2 regions of the Oceanobacillus sp. FSL W7-1309 genome follow, and region 2 is predicted to be linked to the other one. Evidence: riboswitches for the same ligand, from Rfam matches in the RefSeq annotation. Region 2 holds a riboswitch; the other holds the start of a gene.
The links. Region 2 has a riboswitch for lysine ahead of NST46_RS19520 (Na+/H+ antiporter NhaC family protein). Riboswitches for the same ligand answer to the same signal wherever they lie in the genome.

Region 1 (9,415 bases), 350 kb from region 2:
AATGGGTTGGAATCAAGAAGAACGATATGCACTATATGCTGATGGCTAGACGATGGGCAAAAGGGTTTGTCGTGACGGTTGCCGTAGGTGTCGTGACAGGAACTGCAATTGGTTTACAATTATCACTATTGTGGCCTAACTTTATGGAGCTTGCTGGTAATATCATCGCATTGCCATTATTTATGGAAGTTTTTGCTTTCTTCTTTGAAGCAATATTCTTAGGGATTTATTTGTATACATGGGATCGTTTTGATAACCCTCGTAAACACTTACTATTATTGATCCCGGTTGCACTTGGAGGTGGTATGTCTGCTGTCTTCATTACGATTGTCAACGCCTTTATGAATGCCCCAGCAGGTTTTGACATTATGAATGGACAACTTGTAAATGCAAATCCGATTGCAGCAATGTTTACTGCAGCAATGCCGACGAAAGTGTCCCACGTACTTGCTACTGCTTATATGACCGTTGCATTTATGCTGGCAGCCATTGCTGCATTCAGATTGCTTAAAGGTTCGAAACATGAATACCACAAAAAAGCTTTGTTTATGACGATGAAAATCGGACTTATCTTTTCCATTGCAACTGTGTTAATTGGAGACCTGTCTGGAAAGTACTTGGCAGAATATCAGCCTGAGAAACTAGCTGCAGCTGAATGGCATTTTGAAACTGAGGAAGCTGCACCACTCATTCTTTATGGAATGCTTGATGAAAATCAGGAAGTGAATTACGCGCTGCAAATTCCATTTGGATTAAGTATTCTTGCGCATGGTTATCCAAATGCAGAAGTAATTGGATTAGATCAATTTCCAGCAGAAGAACAGCCACCGTTAATTATCCATTATTATTTTGATTTAATGGTTACAATCGGTATGTTCATGCTGGCTCTCTCATTCGTCTATTGGGTTGGAGCAAAACGAGGCTGGTCTTTCGTTAAGACAGCATGGTACCGATCACTTATTGTCCTTGGTGGGCCATTGTCATTCTTAGGAATTGAAGCTGGCTGGTGGATGGCGGAAGTTGGTCGTCAACCTTGGATACTCAGAGGAATCATGACGGTTGATCAAGCAGCAACATCAAGTGATTATGTTGGCCATATGTTTATCCTTTTCGTAGGATTATATTTCGTTTTAGGTGTTGGTACGGTTGTCGTGCTAAGACGAATGTTTAAAAACGATCCGATTGAAAAGGCGATCGCCAAACAGCAAGGTGGTGATTCTGAATGAGTTTAGAAGTTCTAGGAATTTCCGTACTCTGGTTATTTTTATTTGGATATGTCATTGTCGGCTCGATCGACTATGGTGCAGGGTTTTTTAACGCCCAAAGCATTATAACTGGTAAGCAACATATTTTATCTAAAATTATTCAGCGTTATCTATCTCCTGTCTGGGAAGTAACGAATGTATTTTTTGTTTTCTTTTTCGTTGGGATTGTTGGGTTCTTTCCACAATCGGCATATTACTTCGGAACAATTTTACTGATTCCAGGAAGTATTGCGCTAGTATTGCTGGCAATCCGAGGCTCTTATTATGCGTTTGAATCGTATGGAGCACGAGGTCATAAAGGATATGCCTTTATGTATGGAGCTTCCGGACTGTTAATTCCAGCTTCATTGTCGATTGTCTTAACCATCTCTGAGGGTGGGTTCGTATCCATCGTGAACGATAACCCAGTGCTTGATTACGCAGCTCTATTTACTAGCCCATTAACCTGGTCTATTGTGGCATTAAGCATTGTTGCTGTTTTATATATATCCGCTGTCTTCCTTACGTGGTACGCATATAAAACTGGTGATACAAAAGCAACTGATTTGATGCGGAAATACGCACTTGGGTGGGCTTTACCATTGATTATTACTGCTAGTGGCATTGTTTATGAATTAAGCTCTCACAATGAAGCCCACTTTGAACGGATTATGGATTTGTGGTGGATGTTTGCACTTTCCTTTATATTATGGTTTGCAACAGTATGGCTCATCTGGAAAAGAAGAAACTACGGTATGGCATTCTGGCTGCTTGTCGGTCAATTTGCAATGGCATTTTTCGCGTATGGAGTTTCCCATTATCCGTACTTGCTTTACCCGCATCTTACCATTTATGAAGGGTTCACTAATACGGCGATGGCAATTTCATTAGTATTCGTGTTTATTCTTGGCCTAGCCTTATTGCTTCCCTCCTTGTATTTGTTATTACGGCTATTTCTGTTCGATAAAAATTATGTACAAGGAATCAAGAATAAGAAGGAGTGAGCTAAATGTTTCATGATTTTCTAATCTTTGTCGCTCCCATTCTCATTATTCTAATTGCGATTGCGGTTGCATTTTGGGGAGCCGGTAAGGATAAACCTGTAACAAAAGAAGCTGACGAGGACTAATCTTCTCCGTCAGCTTCTTTTTCTTTTTACAGATCTGCCAAAAAAACACTTTGTTCGATTTTCTTCATTTGATAAAAATAACCTTTACTTTTCATCAATTCTTCAAAGGTGCCAGCTTCTGCAATTTCCCCTTGATCCATGACAATAATTTGATCCATTTTCTCAAGCCCTGTTAAACGGTGACTAATTAAAACGACTGTATCATTTTCAGCTACTTCAAATAGCCGTTTATATAGCTGTTCCTCTGTTAATGCATCGATGGACGAGGTTGGTTCATCCAGCAGCCATAATGGTGCTTGTTTTAGCAGTATTCGCGCCAGTGCTAATCGCTGCTTTTCGCCGCCTGAAAGATTCTCTCCCTTTTCTAAAACTTGATCATCCAATCCAAAATGATTTAACTGTACGTGAAACAGAATGTCTTCCATCTCTCTGTCAGCTAATCCATCCTGAGAAATCGCTAAGTTATCTCGAATTGTTCCATAGAAAAAATGGTTCGACTGAAGCATAACATTCGCATGCTCCCAAATGCTCTCAGCTTTTAGATCGGCTACCGATTGATCATTAAGTGAAATAGCACCATCTCGTACCTGGTACAATTTCAGTAAAAGCTGCATAATGGTAGACTTCCCGGACCCACTTGGACCGACAATTGCCGTTTTTGAACCAGCAGGTAAATGAAACGTTAGATCTTTTAATGTATCACGTGATTCTGTCGGAAAAGCAAAGGACACATCATGAAAAGTAATGGAAGGAGCCCGTTTAATTTGCAGCGTTTCGAACGAATCATCCTCATTTCCTTTCCTCTCCATTACCTCATCTAGCCTTGTTACTGCCTGACGACTTTCTTGAAGATAGCTTGGAAAAGCCGCCATCGGAGAAGTATTTTCAAACAGTGTTAAGGATATCATCACAAGCATGGCAAGAAACAAACCATCTAGCTGCTGTACGGATACGAAATATGCACTTACCGTTAGCACGGATACGGAAACAAGTAGGGATAGAAACGTATTTGCCGATTCACTAAATAAACGATGCACATTTTCCCGCTCCTGCTCCAACAAATACGTATCAGCTGATTTTAATAATGCTTCCTCTTTGTCATCTACTTGCTGATATATTTTTAAATCACGAAACCCGTACAGGAATTCTGTTACTTCCGTTGATAAATTGCCTCGCTCACTCCTAACACGATAATCGATTTTCCGTTGCTTCATGCCGATGACTAACGGAACAACCAAAGTGGTTAATAATAATCCAAGTAGCAGAAGCAAGGCTGCTTCAATGGAGAAATAAGCCGTGAAAAGAATGGTAACAAGAAATACAAGAACAAGCACTATCGGTGGGTAAAAAACACGTAAAAAGTAATTTTGCAGCGATTCTACATCGCCAACGATTCTTGCTAGTAAGTCTCCACTGCGATGACTTTGAAAAATAGTTGGTGCGAGTGGCTCCATTTTTTTATAAAACGAAACACGCAAATTACTTAGCATTGTAAAAGTCGCTCGATGTGAAAAATATCTTTCACCATATCGACTTAATGCCGATATTATTCCGAGTAGCTTAACGATCGCAACAAGTACCATCAAGGAATAGATCGGTGGCACTAAGGCTGCCTTGGAAATTAAATAACCACTCGATGAGAATAGCCCGACGGCAGTTACTCCAGCTAGAAATCCACAAGCAATTGAAAAAATGACATCTTTTTTTTCCTGCAACACGATCTTGATGACAGAACGTAATCCCTTCATTTAGTCATCCCTCCCTGCTGTACAGTCACCATATTCCGATAGGCTTCTACCGTTGTTAGTAACTCATCATGTGTTCCTGCTGCCTTAATTTCACCGTTATCTAAAAGGACGATTTTATCAGCCTTTTGAATCGTATGAAGGCGGTGAGCAACCGTAATAACTGTCGAATGTTTTCCTAGTTCCTCCATTGATTTCTGAAGAATTTGTTCCGTTTGCAAATCCAGCCCTGTCGTCGGCTCATCAAAAAGAATGACAGATGGGCGTTTGAGAAATGCTCTGGCTAGCGCTATTCGCTGTTTCTCCCCACCAGAAAGGCCTCTTCCTCCTTCACCGATTAACGTGTCATATCCATGTTCAAGCGAATCCACTAAATCATTAATCCCTGCCTTTTCAGCTGCTTTGATAATTTCTTCTTGATATGCGCTTTTTGTAGAACCAATTGCAATATTCTCTGCAATCGTACCTGAGAATATATACGGATTCTGTGAAATATAACTTAATTGGTCAAACCAATCCTTCTCTCTGTATTGCTTTAAGGAAGTTTCATTTACTTGAATCATTCCCTCCGTTAGCGGGACTAGTCCTGCTAGCATATGCAATAATGTCGTTTTTCCTGATCCCGTTTTTCCGATAATCGCAATCTGCTCAAAAGCTTCGAGTTCTAAATTAATATGCTTTAATGCAAAACCGCCTTCCTTGTAAGAAAATCCTGCTTCATTCACTTTAATATGGACTGGCTTATTTTTCGCCAAGGGTAGTTCTCCCCATCGTGTCTCATCATCTTCCAGTGCAGAAAGCTCTATATCTAATTTATTCGCTGCCGCCATGCTCGTCCGTCCCGTATGAAATGAATTTCCTAGCTCCTTTAATTTCGTGTAAAACTCTGGAGCAAGAATAAGCATTAAAAAGCCAGTAAAAAACGTGATATCTTGAAAAATAATCATTCGAACAGCAACTTCTAACGCGATAAGCCCAATGCTTAGCATAGAAATAAACTCTAAAGCCAGAGAATTCGTAAATGCAATTTTAAGCACTTCCATCGTTGCATCACGGAAATCTAAGCTGCTTTTTTGAATGGTTTTCTCCTGCTCTTTAGACCGTCCAAATAATTTCAATGTTGTTAACCCTTGCAGCGTATCAAGAAACGTACCGGAGAACGCATTCATCTTATCTAGCTGCTGTTCGGATTTGTCTTTCGTATTAAAGCCAATAATTATCATAAATATAGGAATAAATGGTGCGGTAACTAGGATAATAATTCCTGTTGCCATATGTTCCATTAAAATAACAACAAGGATGAAAAGCGGTACAATCGTTGATTGAATAATTTGTGGAATATAGCTGCTAAAATAAGAATCTATTTCATCAACCGTATCCAATAGGAGCCCAACCTTTTGACCAGACTGTCCTTCCAATGAAGCTTGCATTGAATTTCTTGAAAATGTATGTACAAACAGCCTGCGCAGCTCTCTTTTAGCAAGAGTAGCCATTCTTGCTCCTGCTCTTCCATTCAAATAATTTAGTCCTGTCCGTAAAAAAAGCGCTACGATTAAGCCTATAATTAACGGGCTAATTTCTGAAAATGAATAGCCTTTTAGGAAAATACGATCAATGATTATCACAAATAAATAACCTTGACCGATAATAGCAAACGCAGAAAGAATCGCAAGCACAATAAAAAGTATGAGCTTTCCTTTCTGTTCTGCTGCTATATTCTTCAATCTATTCATTGATTCTCCCCCTAACGAAAGCTATTTTAGTGAACATCTTCACATAAGTATACATGATTTAAAATACCGAAGTAAACGGATAGCTAGGGTGTTAACATAGTTGTCGATTTTAAGGGTGATAAAATTAACCTTGCTCCTTACGTTAGAGAATTTTCACCGTCTCCAAAAGAGGAAGTAGAATTCACGTAAAAACTGCCCAACAAAACGAGCGATCGCATAGTCTCACTTTGTTGGGCAGTCAGCTACTTCTTAATAAATTTTATAGCAAAGTAAATAACGCATGCAATTACAGCATAAATGAAAAACATGACAAAAAAGCCCCATAGTCCCATTACTGCATCTGCAAACTCCATGTTTCCCCGATTCGTAATTGCTTGCTGCAATTCAATTGCAAAAACGATAACAACCATAATGGTGAACGTATAGATAAAGGAAAATATCGTCGTACTCCATTTAAGCTTTTCCAATAGCTTGAAAAAGATATAGACAAAGAAGAAAATCGTCATTCCCATAAAGCCCATAATCCAAAAATGGAGTTCTTTATCTGTCATATGTAGACCGAACATGTCTGTAAGGATGTCATGAATATTATTTACAATTTCCGCAAGAGTAATAACGATTTCTCTCATTTTATCTCCCACTTTTCATTTGTCTTTATTACAATTTATCCAAATCATCAGCCATCTCCCAAAGTCAGTGATTTAGATAATCGTTCTATTCCGAAAGCGCGTTTAAATTTGCCAATGCTTTCTTCAATTGGACAATCTCTTCTTCTGTTAAAGTAACACCTTTACCCATCTTTTCCTTACCAGGTGCCCAGTCTCGTAAATCATATTTTGGTGGGCGACCATTCCAGCTGATCACATTCAATTCCTTTGTCCATCCTTTTGGCGACTCCGAAATAACAGCAATTGTTTCTACAATTTTATAATTTAATTCAGCCATATTCATACTCCTTTATGCTTCATTCTATTTAACAATCAAAACAGGGCACTTGGCGTTCTGTACAATCGTATTGCTCACACTACCTAACAGAAGACTTTTTATATTACTAAGCCCCCGATTGCCTACAATGATCAAATCTATTTCGTTAGCTAAAGCATATTCACAAATCGCTCTCCCCGGGTTGCGCTGTGAAAAGTCCGTCCGAATTTCCGTTATCGTAACAATTCCTAATGCTTCCATTTCCTTCTTGATTTGATGTAGTTCCGGTAAAAGAAATTCTGCATCTGCCATGGATATGTTGCCTGCAATAGCTGTCTCGTTACTTTTAATTCCCGGTGTCACAACAGAAATAACATGTACTTCTGCTTTTTCTGTAATTGACGCCTGATTCTTTGCCTCTTTAATCGCCTTTTTACTACGATTTGAACCATCATACGATACGAGAATTTTTCGATTCATTTGCATTCCTCACTTTATTAAAGGTTAGCTACTTAATCCACTTAATTTATTATACATGGATACGTCTAGAGAGGTTAATTTTTTAATGGCTTTCGTCAGACTTCATATTTGTTAAGTTGACACTGATGTACGGACTGCGCCCCATATTTTGGAGTAGGTTCGACTTATCGAACATTCCTGCGCAGGTGATTCACTCCAGAGTATAAGTGCTACTAATCTATGTCTTCCCAAGTCGGTAAGTCTTCGTTATCGTGTCATAAGGTATTTATCCACAGCATTCCCTGGTATCAAAAAAAGGAATAAGCTTCACTGCTTACTCCTTTTCTCTAACTTAATATCCGATTGCGTTTTTCACTTTATAGGCCGCTACTAGTTTACAAATAGACGCTCTTTCTGACTCCGTCAATGGTACAAGTGGTAGACGAACACCACCAACTGGTACTCCAATATGGTTCAGTGCTTCTTTTACTGGGGTAGGGCTTGGAACTGAAAACAATGCTTTCATTACTGGCAAAATATGTCGGTGTATAGCACTGGCATTAGCTACATCACCATTCTGAAAAAGCTTTACCATCTCTTGCATCTCATTACCTAATATGTGTGATGCTACAGAAATAACCCCAGTTCCACCTACAGCAAGTGTCGGCAATGTCAGGCTATCATCCCCGCTGTAAACAGTAAAATTATCAGAAGTATGGCTTATAATCTCCGAAACCTTATCTAAATCCCCACTAGCTTCTTTTAGTGAAACAATGTTTGGGATTCTAGAAAGTCGAACAATCGTTTCTAATTCCATGTTTACCACACTTCTACCAGGAATATTATAAAGCATGACAGGAAGTGCTGTACTTTCTGCAATCGATTTAAAATGCTGATACATGCCTTCTTGTGACGGTTTATTATAGTAAGGAACAACAAGCATAATCCCATCAACACCTGTAGCCGCTGCCTCTTTCGTTAATTCAATAGATGCTCTTGTATTATTCGTACCAGTTCCCGCAATAACAGGAATCCTTCCATTTACTTCTTCTACAACTGTTTGAAATAACTTCACTTTTTCATTATTAGAGAGTGTTGGTGATTCCCCCGTTGTCCCAGCAACAACTAAACCTTCTGTACCGTTTGCTATCAAGTAATTAACTAACCCCTTTGTTCGTTCAAAATCAATTTCTTCCGCCTCATTAAACGGAGTAACCATTGCTGTTAATACATTACCAAAATTCATATCAATACACCCTTTTCATCCAATATTTTATTGATGCTTTAGGACCAAATTAAAAAGCAGCAACGAGAGAGAGCTCGCTGCCGCTTATAGAACATTATTTACCGTTCTAAGCTTGATAGCCCTCCATATAGTTTCCTATATGACAGTCCCGTATCTATTTGATAACAGGCCCAGCTTCAGAAGATGAGTCTTCTTCCACTTCGGCAAATCCCCCTTTCCTCACATTTCTTCAGAGCTCATTCTCCTCCATGTAAGTATTAATGGTCTTTGCACCTCTACCCTTACTTTACAAATCTAAAATAAGAAAGTATTTAATTATTATGTGTATTATAACAGGGATATATCTAGAAAACAAGCATTTGAACCACAAGAAAAGAACAGCATTACTTTCAAAATGATGGGCAGGATAAGCGAACAAAACATACGCTATTACATAACTTAATTCTGAGGAGGTAATTAAGATGGAGCGAAATTCATATCGTGACCTCCCTGCAAATTTCGGTGATAAGCTAATTCTAGTAGGTGGTTTAATTAGTACCATTGGAAGTAATTTGGCAGTTATTGGTTCCTTTATCACATACGAACAGGAAAAAGAAGTGGAACTACAAGTAAATCAGGAAAAGATACAGATGGATCAGCAGATTCTATTGATGCAGCAGCAAATAACAGACTTGCAAAAAAAGATAGATATGCTATATCAAGATCAAAATCACGGGAAGTCATAGTTGCATGTTAAGCAAAGAAACTGTTGTCCAAACTTATGTTTAGAGAACAGTTTCATGCATTTTAGCTAAATGTATCATAATGTACAATTTCTTCTCTTGCTAGGTGTTTTTTCGGTTTTAATGCTTCTTGAGGATACCCCATTCCCAAAATAGCGACAATACGGTGTTCTTCCGGAATGCTAAGCAGCTTTCGCACATGGTTTTCCCTAT
Region 2 (9,415 bases):
TATCCGTTATCTGAGAAAACAAAACATATACTTAACCAAACGGAGCTTTTTCTTGAGAAGACGTTCTCCACGAAACAATCCAGCCCTCCTTACTTCAGAGACAGCGCTCTAATTTGGCAGGAAATTTTATCGATGGAAGGAAGTAAATTGATTGAACAAGAAGCATATAACAATGACAGATCGAATGTATATACCTCTTTCTTTAAAGAAAAATTAACACAACGAACGAAGGTGCATCCATATCTTTCCTGGGCGATTATGGGCGCAAAAATGTTTCGCCCATCTAGAAAGCGCATTCGTGAAGTAGAAACAATTATCAAACAAGGTGACGAATTATTAAAAGCGTATTTAAAGAATCGCCTTCTTATTTTTCCTGTTTATCATTCTGGGGCTCTTCCCCACGGTCAAGTGTTTAAGGAAATATTCTCGATTCGAAAAACATTCTTACAGCATATGCCCTATGTAGCCTATGCAAATGTATGGGGACTGCCTGCATTAACCATTCCTGTTGGAACAGATGAAAACAATATGCCAATTAGTATTCAAATCATGAGTGCCATTGGTAATGAGGATGCTATATTCCGCCTAGGCAGATTAATTGAAAAGAAATTTAGAGGTTATATGCTTTGCAATAATGAAGTGGCACAGTCATTCTTATAAAATGGAATGACTGTTTTTTATACTTTTTTACTGTTTATAAGCTGTTTTTTATCGAATATGATTTAACGTTTAGCAAATACTATTCCTATCCACAAAATCACATCTATTTTGGAAAGAGGTGTACGATTATGTCAGAGAAAAAGAATAAGCATTTTTCGGATTTCTCAAATGTAGACAAACAACGTAATCAATTAATACCTGAAGAATTTCCAGAAGGACCATTTGGTTCTGCAATCAACGATAATGAAAAAGTATCAAGTAAATCTGAACCTTGGGGCGAGGGACAATATCGCACAAGCGCCTTTACATTTCCAGATAAAAGCCAGCATGCAGGCATCCCACGACAAGCAGATGGATCACATCCGACACATGACGAGTCAGGAAGCGACGAAAGGTAGCAGCTCAAATGTTTGAACTGCTACCTTTTACTTATGTACTTTCTTCAACACAAAATAGGCGCATCCAAAATTACAGTATTCAAATAAATAATCATCTAATGCATTTATTTTCGAATCGATTGATGCTTTTGCATTTCTCTCCTTATAAAATCCTTTTAATCGAAGCTGCTCATAGCCCCAGTCTCCTACAATATAATCATACTTAGCCAATATTTCGGAATAGCGATTTTTAATTGCTTCCTCTTGAAATCCATCTTTTATATTTTCTACAATTTCATAGCTTTTACCATTCAGTTCAATCAAACGATTCACCCCACTTTTCATGCACACATAAGTTGCTTCTAGTTTACCATACGTTCGGATATAGAAACCAGAAATATTTACATGCATTATTTTCGCCTTTTTAAAGAAACTAGGACTAATCAAATTATAATTGCGTGTTCAAGAGGGGGATGACACCGGACTGTTGAACAACCTTTTATATGTAGGAGGAAGAACATGAAAGCAATCCTTATTATAATGCTTACGATAACTACGATGCTTGTAGGTTGTACAACATTTGACAACTCAGAAGGTGATCGTGAACAAATACTTGATGAATTGGATCCTACAAGAAATGCGCCAGAACCCACGGATGATGAGCTTAGCTCAAAGCTGGGATACGTACGTTACACAAAGGATCAACTGGATAATGAACTGGAAAACGGTGAACAGCAGCTCACAATCGATCGTAATGAAATGGCTGATATGATTACGAAAATCATTCTTAGAAATAATGGTTTTGAGGAAGTTGCAACACTTGTTACGGACAAGGAAGTTTTAATTGCTTACCAAAGAAATGAAGAACTTTCAGCCGAGGAAGCATCCGATTTATGCAAGAAAACCGCTGCATCTATTTTACCAGGCTTTTTTAATATCCATGTTTCTGATAATGAAACACTCATGCAGGATATCCAAAGTCTGCATCAATCCACATCGGAAAACCGGAATTATGATAACACAATAAAAGCCATTATAAAAGAAATGGAAAAAACACCTAATAGGGAAACAGTGGAATAATCATTATCAATAAACTAATTATAGGAGGTGAATACATTGACGAACAGGCTTATCTTCTCCATTATTATTACCTTCTTTTTCTTGAACGCTAATGCAGTCAATGCCGAGAATGAGGAATCCGTTTATGATAAGCGAATGGCACTTTTTAAAAAGACTGAAGCACTAACACAAATTCCTTGGTACTATTTTGCTGCTATTGATAATTATGAACGTAACATAAAAAGCAGTGATGAACCTGAGCAAGTAATCTCAATAGGATTCGCTTCTGAATTATGGTTTGGCCCAGGGAATAGCTCACAAATAACGGACGTAACTATTATCGACACTTTCGATGGAGAAGGAAAAGATGGAAATGGTGATGGAAAGGCAGATCCAGCCAATGAAGAAGATGTTCTTTATACGATGGCAATGCTTATTCTAGAATATGGTCCTACAGAGGATGATATTAAAATTGCACTGTGGAATCATTATCAGCGTGATTTAACCGTTCAAACTATCATGAATACGGCAAAGGTATTTGCAACGTTCCAAGATATCAATTTAACAGATAGAGACTTCCCTGTATCGATTCAGCATAATTACAGTTATCGCAATACTTGGGGAGACCGAAGAGGCTTTGGCGGGCTGCGTATTCACGAGGGTACAGATATTTTCGCAAACTATGGTGTCCCTGTTCAGTCAACCACATATGGCGTAATTGAAATGATGGGCTGGAACCTATACGGTGGCTGGCGCATTGGAATACGTGACATTTTTAATATTTATCATTATTACGCGCATATGAGTGGTTATGATGATAATATAAAGCTTGGACAAGTTGTACAGCCTGGAGATGTGCTCGGCAGTGTTGGATCAACCGGCTATGGTCCACCAGGAACATCTGGAAAATTCCCGCCCCATTTACACTACGGGATGTATAAGGATAATGGGTATAGTGAATGGTCCTTTGACCCCTACCCTTACTTGCGAAAATGGGAGCGCATGGCTAGAGATAAACAATAGTTGGACCATAAATCCGACGTATAAGCAAAGGAGTCGTTACCATTCCGGTAACGACTCCTTTGTAACACTTTAATCTGTTTGCTTTGATTTTCTCATTGCGTTCCATACACTCGCAATCAGACCGCCCCAAATTATTATCATCCCAATTACCATTACAAAAATAGATGCACCACTCATTCGTTAGCCTCCTTTTTCTCGTCTATATCCTTTTTCCATTTGATTAACGACATCAAAATACCAATTACAAGTGCTGCTATCGCGATCGACCAACCACCATATAAGATAAATGTATTGGAGTACCCTTCATAGTTACCTGTGTCCGTTGCAAATTCCTTTAGGAGGTTCTGCTTAAATAAACCATACATCATGTATCCCATGACGATAGGCGTTATTACCCCTAAACTAATTGTCCACCATGAACCAAGTCGGATATCCGAAATCCCGTCTGCATGTTCTTTATACATTTTAACCTTACGGAGAATCCAAGCAATTAAGACAACCTCAACAAACCCAAGCATCGCTACACCGAATTGATTAATAAAATAATCAACTACATCTAGGAAGAACAGCCCGCCTTGTGTCGCAAACAGCAACGAGATAACAGCGGCTAAACCACCGCCTATTAGGACTGCTTTTTTCCTTGAGATTTGGAATTTATCCGACAAACCAGATACATACGTTTCTGTAATTGAGATTAATGAGGTTAATCCAGCTAACATTAACGAAACAAAGAATAATACCCCAAAAAGTTCGTTAAAGGCTGTGAATTCATTAATGATTGCTGGAAATGCTACGAATGCTAAGCCAACTCCACCACTTACAACTTCATTAATCGGCAAACCTGACTGTAAAGCCATAAATCCTAAAATACCAAACACACCAATACCCGCTAACAATTCAAAACCAGAATTCGCAAATCCTACGATAAAAGCGTTATTTGTAATGTCTGATTTCTTTGGCAAATAACTGGCGTACGTAATCATAATTGCAAAAGCAATGGATAAACTAAAGAAAATTTGTCCATATGCCGCAATCCATACATCCGGTGAAAAAATTTGGCCGAAATCAGGTGCAAAAAACGCATCCAATCCTTGCATAGCTCCTGGAAGGGTTAGTGCTCGAATAACAATGATGAGGAATATAATGACTAATGCTGGAATAAAAATACGATTTGCAATTTCAATCCCTTTCTTCACACCTTTAAATAGAATTCCTAATACCAGTGCCCAAACAATGATTAAAGGAATTAATACACCAGGAACCAGATTCCCTATCTGTCCTGGGACTTCTGCTAAATTTAGATAATCGCCATATAAAAATCCTTGTGTATCCTCTCCCCACCCTAAATTAAAAGAAAAAACAGAATACGATATGGCCCAGGCAACGATTACCGAATAATAGGTTGAAATAATAAATGCTACTGCAACTCCCCACCAGCCAACCCATTCTGTTTTTTTATGCATTCGTTTAAACGTTAATGGTGCAGAACCTCGATACTTATGTCCCATTGTAAATTCCAATATCAAAATCGGAATTCCGGCGGTGAGCAGTGCAAACAGATAAGGAATCAGAAATGCTCCGCCGCCATTTTCATAGGCAACTGCAGGAAAACGCCAAATGTTCCCAAGGCCGATAGCCGATCCGGCTGCCGCCAAAATAAAACCTGCCCTTGTCCCCCACTGAGAACGATTTTCCATGACCAAACCTCCCCTTTTTTATACAAGCTTTGTATTATTTATATTATGAAGGTTTTTAATAATTACTCTTTTCTGATATATTTATTGCATAGTTTCCTTACGAACAAAAGAAGATGTGTGATGACATTACTGTCATCACACATCTTAGAAATTTTTCAGCCTATATTTATTCCGCTGTTTTACTTTTTAAAACAGTACGATATACAAATACAATCCCAAAAAGGAATACAAGTGTAACTGCCAAGGAAAGCATAATTTGCCCTGTCAATCCAAGCAGTAAAAACCCTAGTATTGCTACAACTGCTGCAAGTATTGCATATGGCAGCTGCGTTAATACGTGATCAATATGGTTAGCCCCTGCTCCTGTTGAGGAGAGAATCGTCGTATCGGAAATAGGTGAGCAATGATCACCAAATACAGCTCCTGCAAGTACAGCTGCTAATGCCGGCAGTAATAACTCAACATTTGTATTGCTCATTACTTCTGCTGCAATTGGAAGCATGATACCAAATGTACCCCATGAAGACCCAGTAGACAATGCCATAATCGCTGCAATAACAAAGAATATTAACGGTAGATAGCTAACACCTATAGAGGAATCATTAACTAAATTCGCTAAATAGGTCCCTGTTTCCAATGTACCGATTACCGAACCGATCATCCAAGCTAAAATGAGAATATAAATAGCCGGAAGCATCGTTTTTGTCCCTTCAGCAAATATTTTTACAACATTTGCTTTTGGCTTACCTTGAAGGAGGTGAAAAATAAATGCAACGAGTACAGCTGAAACCCCACCAATTGCCAGTGATAAATTAACATCCGTATTTGCAAAAGCATCAAGAATCGTAGCTTTACCGTTTGTTGCAGCGATACCCGTTGTTATCATAGCTACAACTGTTGCTGCAAAAAGAACTAAGATTGGTATAAATAAATGGTATACCTTTCCGTTTTGATTTGGCTTAAACACATCGCCTAAATCCCCTGCAACCGTATTCTGCTCTGGATTCAAAAGCTCTCCTGTTTCCATCGCACGTTTTTCATGTGTACGCATTGGACCAATATTAAATTGAAAATACGCTACAATAAATACAAGCAGGACTGCTGCTATTGCATAAAAATTCATCGGAATCATCCAGATAAATGCCTCAATCGGCTGATATTCTGTAATTTCATTGGCAGCAAACAATCCACCAAGAATTCCAATAATATAAGCTCCCCAGCTTGAGATAGGCGAAATAACTGTTATCGGTGCTGATGTTGAATCAATATAATAGGCAAGCTTCGCTCTGGACACTTTGTGACGATCTGTTAATGGTCTTGCAATTTGACCAACTGCAAGGCTGTTAAAATAGTCATCAATAAAAATAATCAGTCCTAAAACGCCTGTCATTAACTGTGCACCTCTACGTGTTTTCACTCGTTTCATCATCCACTCACCAAAAGCTCTGCTTCCTCCGGATGCCTGTAAAAAGGCAGTCATCATACCTAATAATATCAAAAACCCAATTAACAGGAGATTCCCAGTATTTGGCTCACCCTCTGAAACAAAAATTTCATAAAATACATACCAAATTTCCTTCACTGCTTGCAACACATTAAAATCATGAATAAATAATGCTCCAATTATTATCCCTGATCCTAATGATAATAAAATTTTCCTCGTTGTAATAACGAGCACCAGCATGATTAATGCTGGAATAATCGAATAAATTGTACCTTCCATTGTAATCCCCCCATAATTATTTCTCAGATGTGGTTTTCGAGATAAACGAGTTGATGATGAAATGTTGGTTTACGACATATGTACGTGCTAGCTTCTTAAAAAAGCACACAAAAAAACAATGACAGAAAATAACCATCATTGTTTTTTACAATTACAATATACGTTATCCTCCATCTCGATCAGTAGTTCTCCATGCACATCCATTTCAGCGGTTGTTCAAAAAGTCCGGTAAAAATGACACATCGAGATCAGTAGACCTTCGACTAAGTACCGACACGTCCTGTGTCGAACGTCGAAGTCACCACATCCTGTGGAAGCTCGTTGGCTTGCTTTTCCGTTCCTCACGTATTAATTGCATACGTTCCGGTACGGGGAGCTTCGCCGCCTCGAACTTCTCGGTCCTTTTTATCCTCTTTTTTGAACTCTCACTTTAAGCATGACAGTACATCTCTTGTTCAAAGATGTACCAGCAAATAATAAGTTTGACTCTTATTACGCTTCGGCAAATACCCCTTTCACCAACCATCACTGTTGTCATTCTCCGGTGGATTACTTATAATATTTGCGCCTCTACCTCACCGATCTGATAAGGTTTATTATTGAGTTAAAGGATATTCATAAAGTCCGGTAAAAGTGACACTTCGAATTTCTTCGTTAGCTTGCTTTTCCGTTCCTCACGTATTAATTGCATACGTTCCGGTACGGGAAGCTACGCTGTCTCGAACTTCTCGGTCCTTTTTATCCTCCTTTTGAATACACATAGTTACTCCCATACTATACTAGATTTTTAGTTATTCTGCAAGTCGTCTTTTGGTATAGCAATTGACGGACCATCACTGCCACCACCATAGAAATCTGGAACCTTGCCCATAATGGCACTACCATCCAAGTATATCTCCGTATTAACTGTTGTTACATCGGATGTAAATGGGATGACAATCTGCACATCCGCCTCTACATTAATATAAAGCGATACCCAAGCACCATTAATACCAAATTCCTCAATTTCACGTACAACATTTGTCCGAACATTCCCTACAACCTCGAAATTAATCGGTATTTTCGGACCTAGGTTTGCAAGTACCGTATTTCCGGTAACCTGCCCTAAAGGGATTTCAACCAATGTCGGATCCTGTTTCGCCATATCTTCAGCACCATCACTATATTCATATGGTTCGGTAAGCGGATCTTCAAATTCCAATGGGTCACCGCGGTTAACGTTGATGAAAAATTCTTCCACCCTGTCTGTTGCGACTCGATTAATTTCACTGATGATAGAATTGTTCCAGTTATACGTTGAAAAATTCCCTTCATTGTCATATGTAATATTTACCATGTCATCAAAACTATAATCTTCAACATACCGAACGGCTGAATTGATCGCCCGCGTTGCAAACTCATCGACTCTTCTTTCCGCTATATGCATTAGAACTGGTTCAATTCGTTTATCAATTAATTGCATACTTAAAAATACACAGACTACAAAAATAATCATCGTTATGATTAAAATATGTTTCCCTGGAGGCAATGCTGTTCGTTTGCGAAAACGTTTTTTATGTCTCAACTCAGGAACCCCCTCTGGAATAATCCTATGCTTGTTCCACAGGGGGTAGACTAAGTAATTTATAAACATAATAAAAATGCCTCCCTAATGGAAGACATTTGCATTAATTATGATATTCTTAACAAAGCTTCTTTACCCGTCATACCAACTTCCCAGCCATAAGCTTTTGAAGCATCTGTTATCTTCTGTAATGGAGCGTGTAATAATTCATCGATCGTTCGCACACCCATCGCACGCCCCGCGATAACATTACGCTCCATTAATTTTGGAACTTCATTAAAAATATCTACATCCAATGCCGCACACATAATATAGCCAATGTCATTGGATATCGTCAGCAAATTCGTTTTTGGAAGCTCAACACGTACTGCCATAAAAATCATGCCGTCTACTTCAAGTGGATTTACCGTAATCATAATGAATTGCCCCCTTCGCAATGTACCATATATGTGTATGCATGAAGGGGCCAACATGTCACAAGCAGCGGCCTCTTAGGAATAATATGGAAATTTAGCACGAAGCGTTTTTGCGAGCAAATCCCTTAAAAATTCCGGGACAAAATATTGCTTCGAATCCGATTTCGCTACCTCCGGTAATAGACGGCCGAATGTGAAGGTATCGGCAGTCGCGATATAGTATGTTCGATCTGGATCGATCTCTTCTCCATTTTCTAACAGAACCTGTTTCACATACTCCTCACCATTTTTATGAAATCCTGTTTCTACCTGGAGTCCTGCAAACATCATTCTTCCCAGTACTTTCCCACGAAATCCAAAGCCTTTCAATGCCAGCTGCATAAATTCCTTTGTTAATGATACACGGACAACTTCGATCAATTCATTTCCTTTCAGATCCACAACAACAGGATTAATTGGATGTGGGCAAATCCGATGAATATCTCCATACGTGATAGCCCCTACTGGTAAGCTTTCCAATAACAGACCGTTATTCAACATCGCAGCATCGGCTTTTGTCCATTCCTTAACTGTATTCGTCAGCTCCTGCATGATTGGTGTATCCTTATACCAATTAACAGTCAATGGACTGTCAATCTGTACAACGGTTTCACCAAGCAAGCTATTAGCCTCATTTAGCATCACGTGTAATGTCTGCTCCGTTTCAGCATCTTTTTCCAAATGCGTAATGTCAGCTGTATATGCTTCTTTTTTCACCAATTTTTTCTGCTTATGGTCCCAAGTAAGAATAACTTCACCTATATAAGCGCAATGCTTTCCTGCTGCAGTAATCACAGCATTATTGATATATTCGCCACTACGAAGCAAATGATGTGTATGGCCACCAATAATCGCAT

Region 1: linked by a shared signal. The riboswitch ahead of dapA (4-hydroxy-tetrahydrodipicolinate synthase) and the one ahead of NST46_RS19520 (Na+/H+ antiporter NhaC family protein) in region 2 are both predicted to bind lysine.

What each region holds. Positions count from the first base shown of each region.
Region 1 covers NZ_JBBOBX010000002.1:1,744,638-1,754,052, forward strand. The annotation lists gene NST46_RS21200 (cytochrome ubiquinol oxidase subunit I) at 1-1,226, shown strand, start outside; gene NST46_RS21205 (cytochrome d ubiquinol oxidase subunit II) at 1,223-2,248, shown strand; gene cydS (cytochrome bd oxidase small subunit CydS) at 2,254-2,373, shown strand; gene cydC (thiol reductant ABC exporter subunit CydC) at 2,400-4,121, opposite strand; gene cydD (thiol reductant ABC exporter subunit CydD) at 4,118-5,851, opposite strand; gene NST46_RS21220 (hypothetical protein) at 6,094-6,480, opposite strand; gene NST46_RS21225 (YdbC family protein) at 6,566-6,796, opposite strand; gene NST46_RS21230 (universal stress protein) at 6,821-7,255, opposite strand; gene dapA (4-hydroxy-tetrahydrodipicolinate synthase) at 7,587-8,480, opposite strand; lysine riboswitch at 8,589-8,766, opposite strand; gene NST46_RS21240 (hypothetical protein) at 8,942-9,205, shown strand; gene NST46_RS21245 (nitroreductase family protein) at 9,267-9,415, opposite strand, start outside.
Region 2 covers NZ_JBBOBX010000002.1:1,396,570-1,405,984, forward strand. The annotation lists gene NST46_RS19485 (amidase) at 1-660, shown strand, start outside; gene NST46_RS19490 (hypothetical protein) at 789-1,058, shown strand; gene NST46_RS19495 (YutD family protein) at 1,086-1,361, opposite strand; gene NST46_RS19500 (YhcN/YlaJ family sporulation lipoprotein) at 1,557-2,117, shown strand; gene NST46_RS19505 (M23 family metallopeptidase) at 2,199-3,119, shown strand; gene NST46_RS19510 (methionine/alanine import family NSS transporter small subunit) at 3,189-3,296, opposite strand; gene NST46_RS19515 (sodium-dependent transporter) at 3,293-4,816, opposite strand; gene NST46_RS19520 (Na+/H+ antiporter NhaC family protein) at 4,983-6,539, opposite strand; lysine riboswitch at 6,951-7,117, opposite strand; gene yunB (sporulation protein YunB) at 7,327-8,103, opposite strand; gene NST46_RS19530 (YunC family protein) at 8,211-8,519, opposite strand; gene NST46_RS19535 (bifunctional metallophosphatase/5'-nucleotidase) at 8,595-9,415, opposite strand, start outside.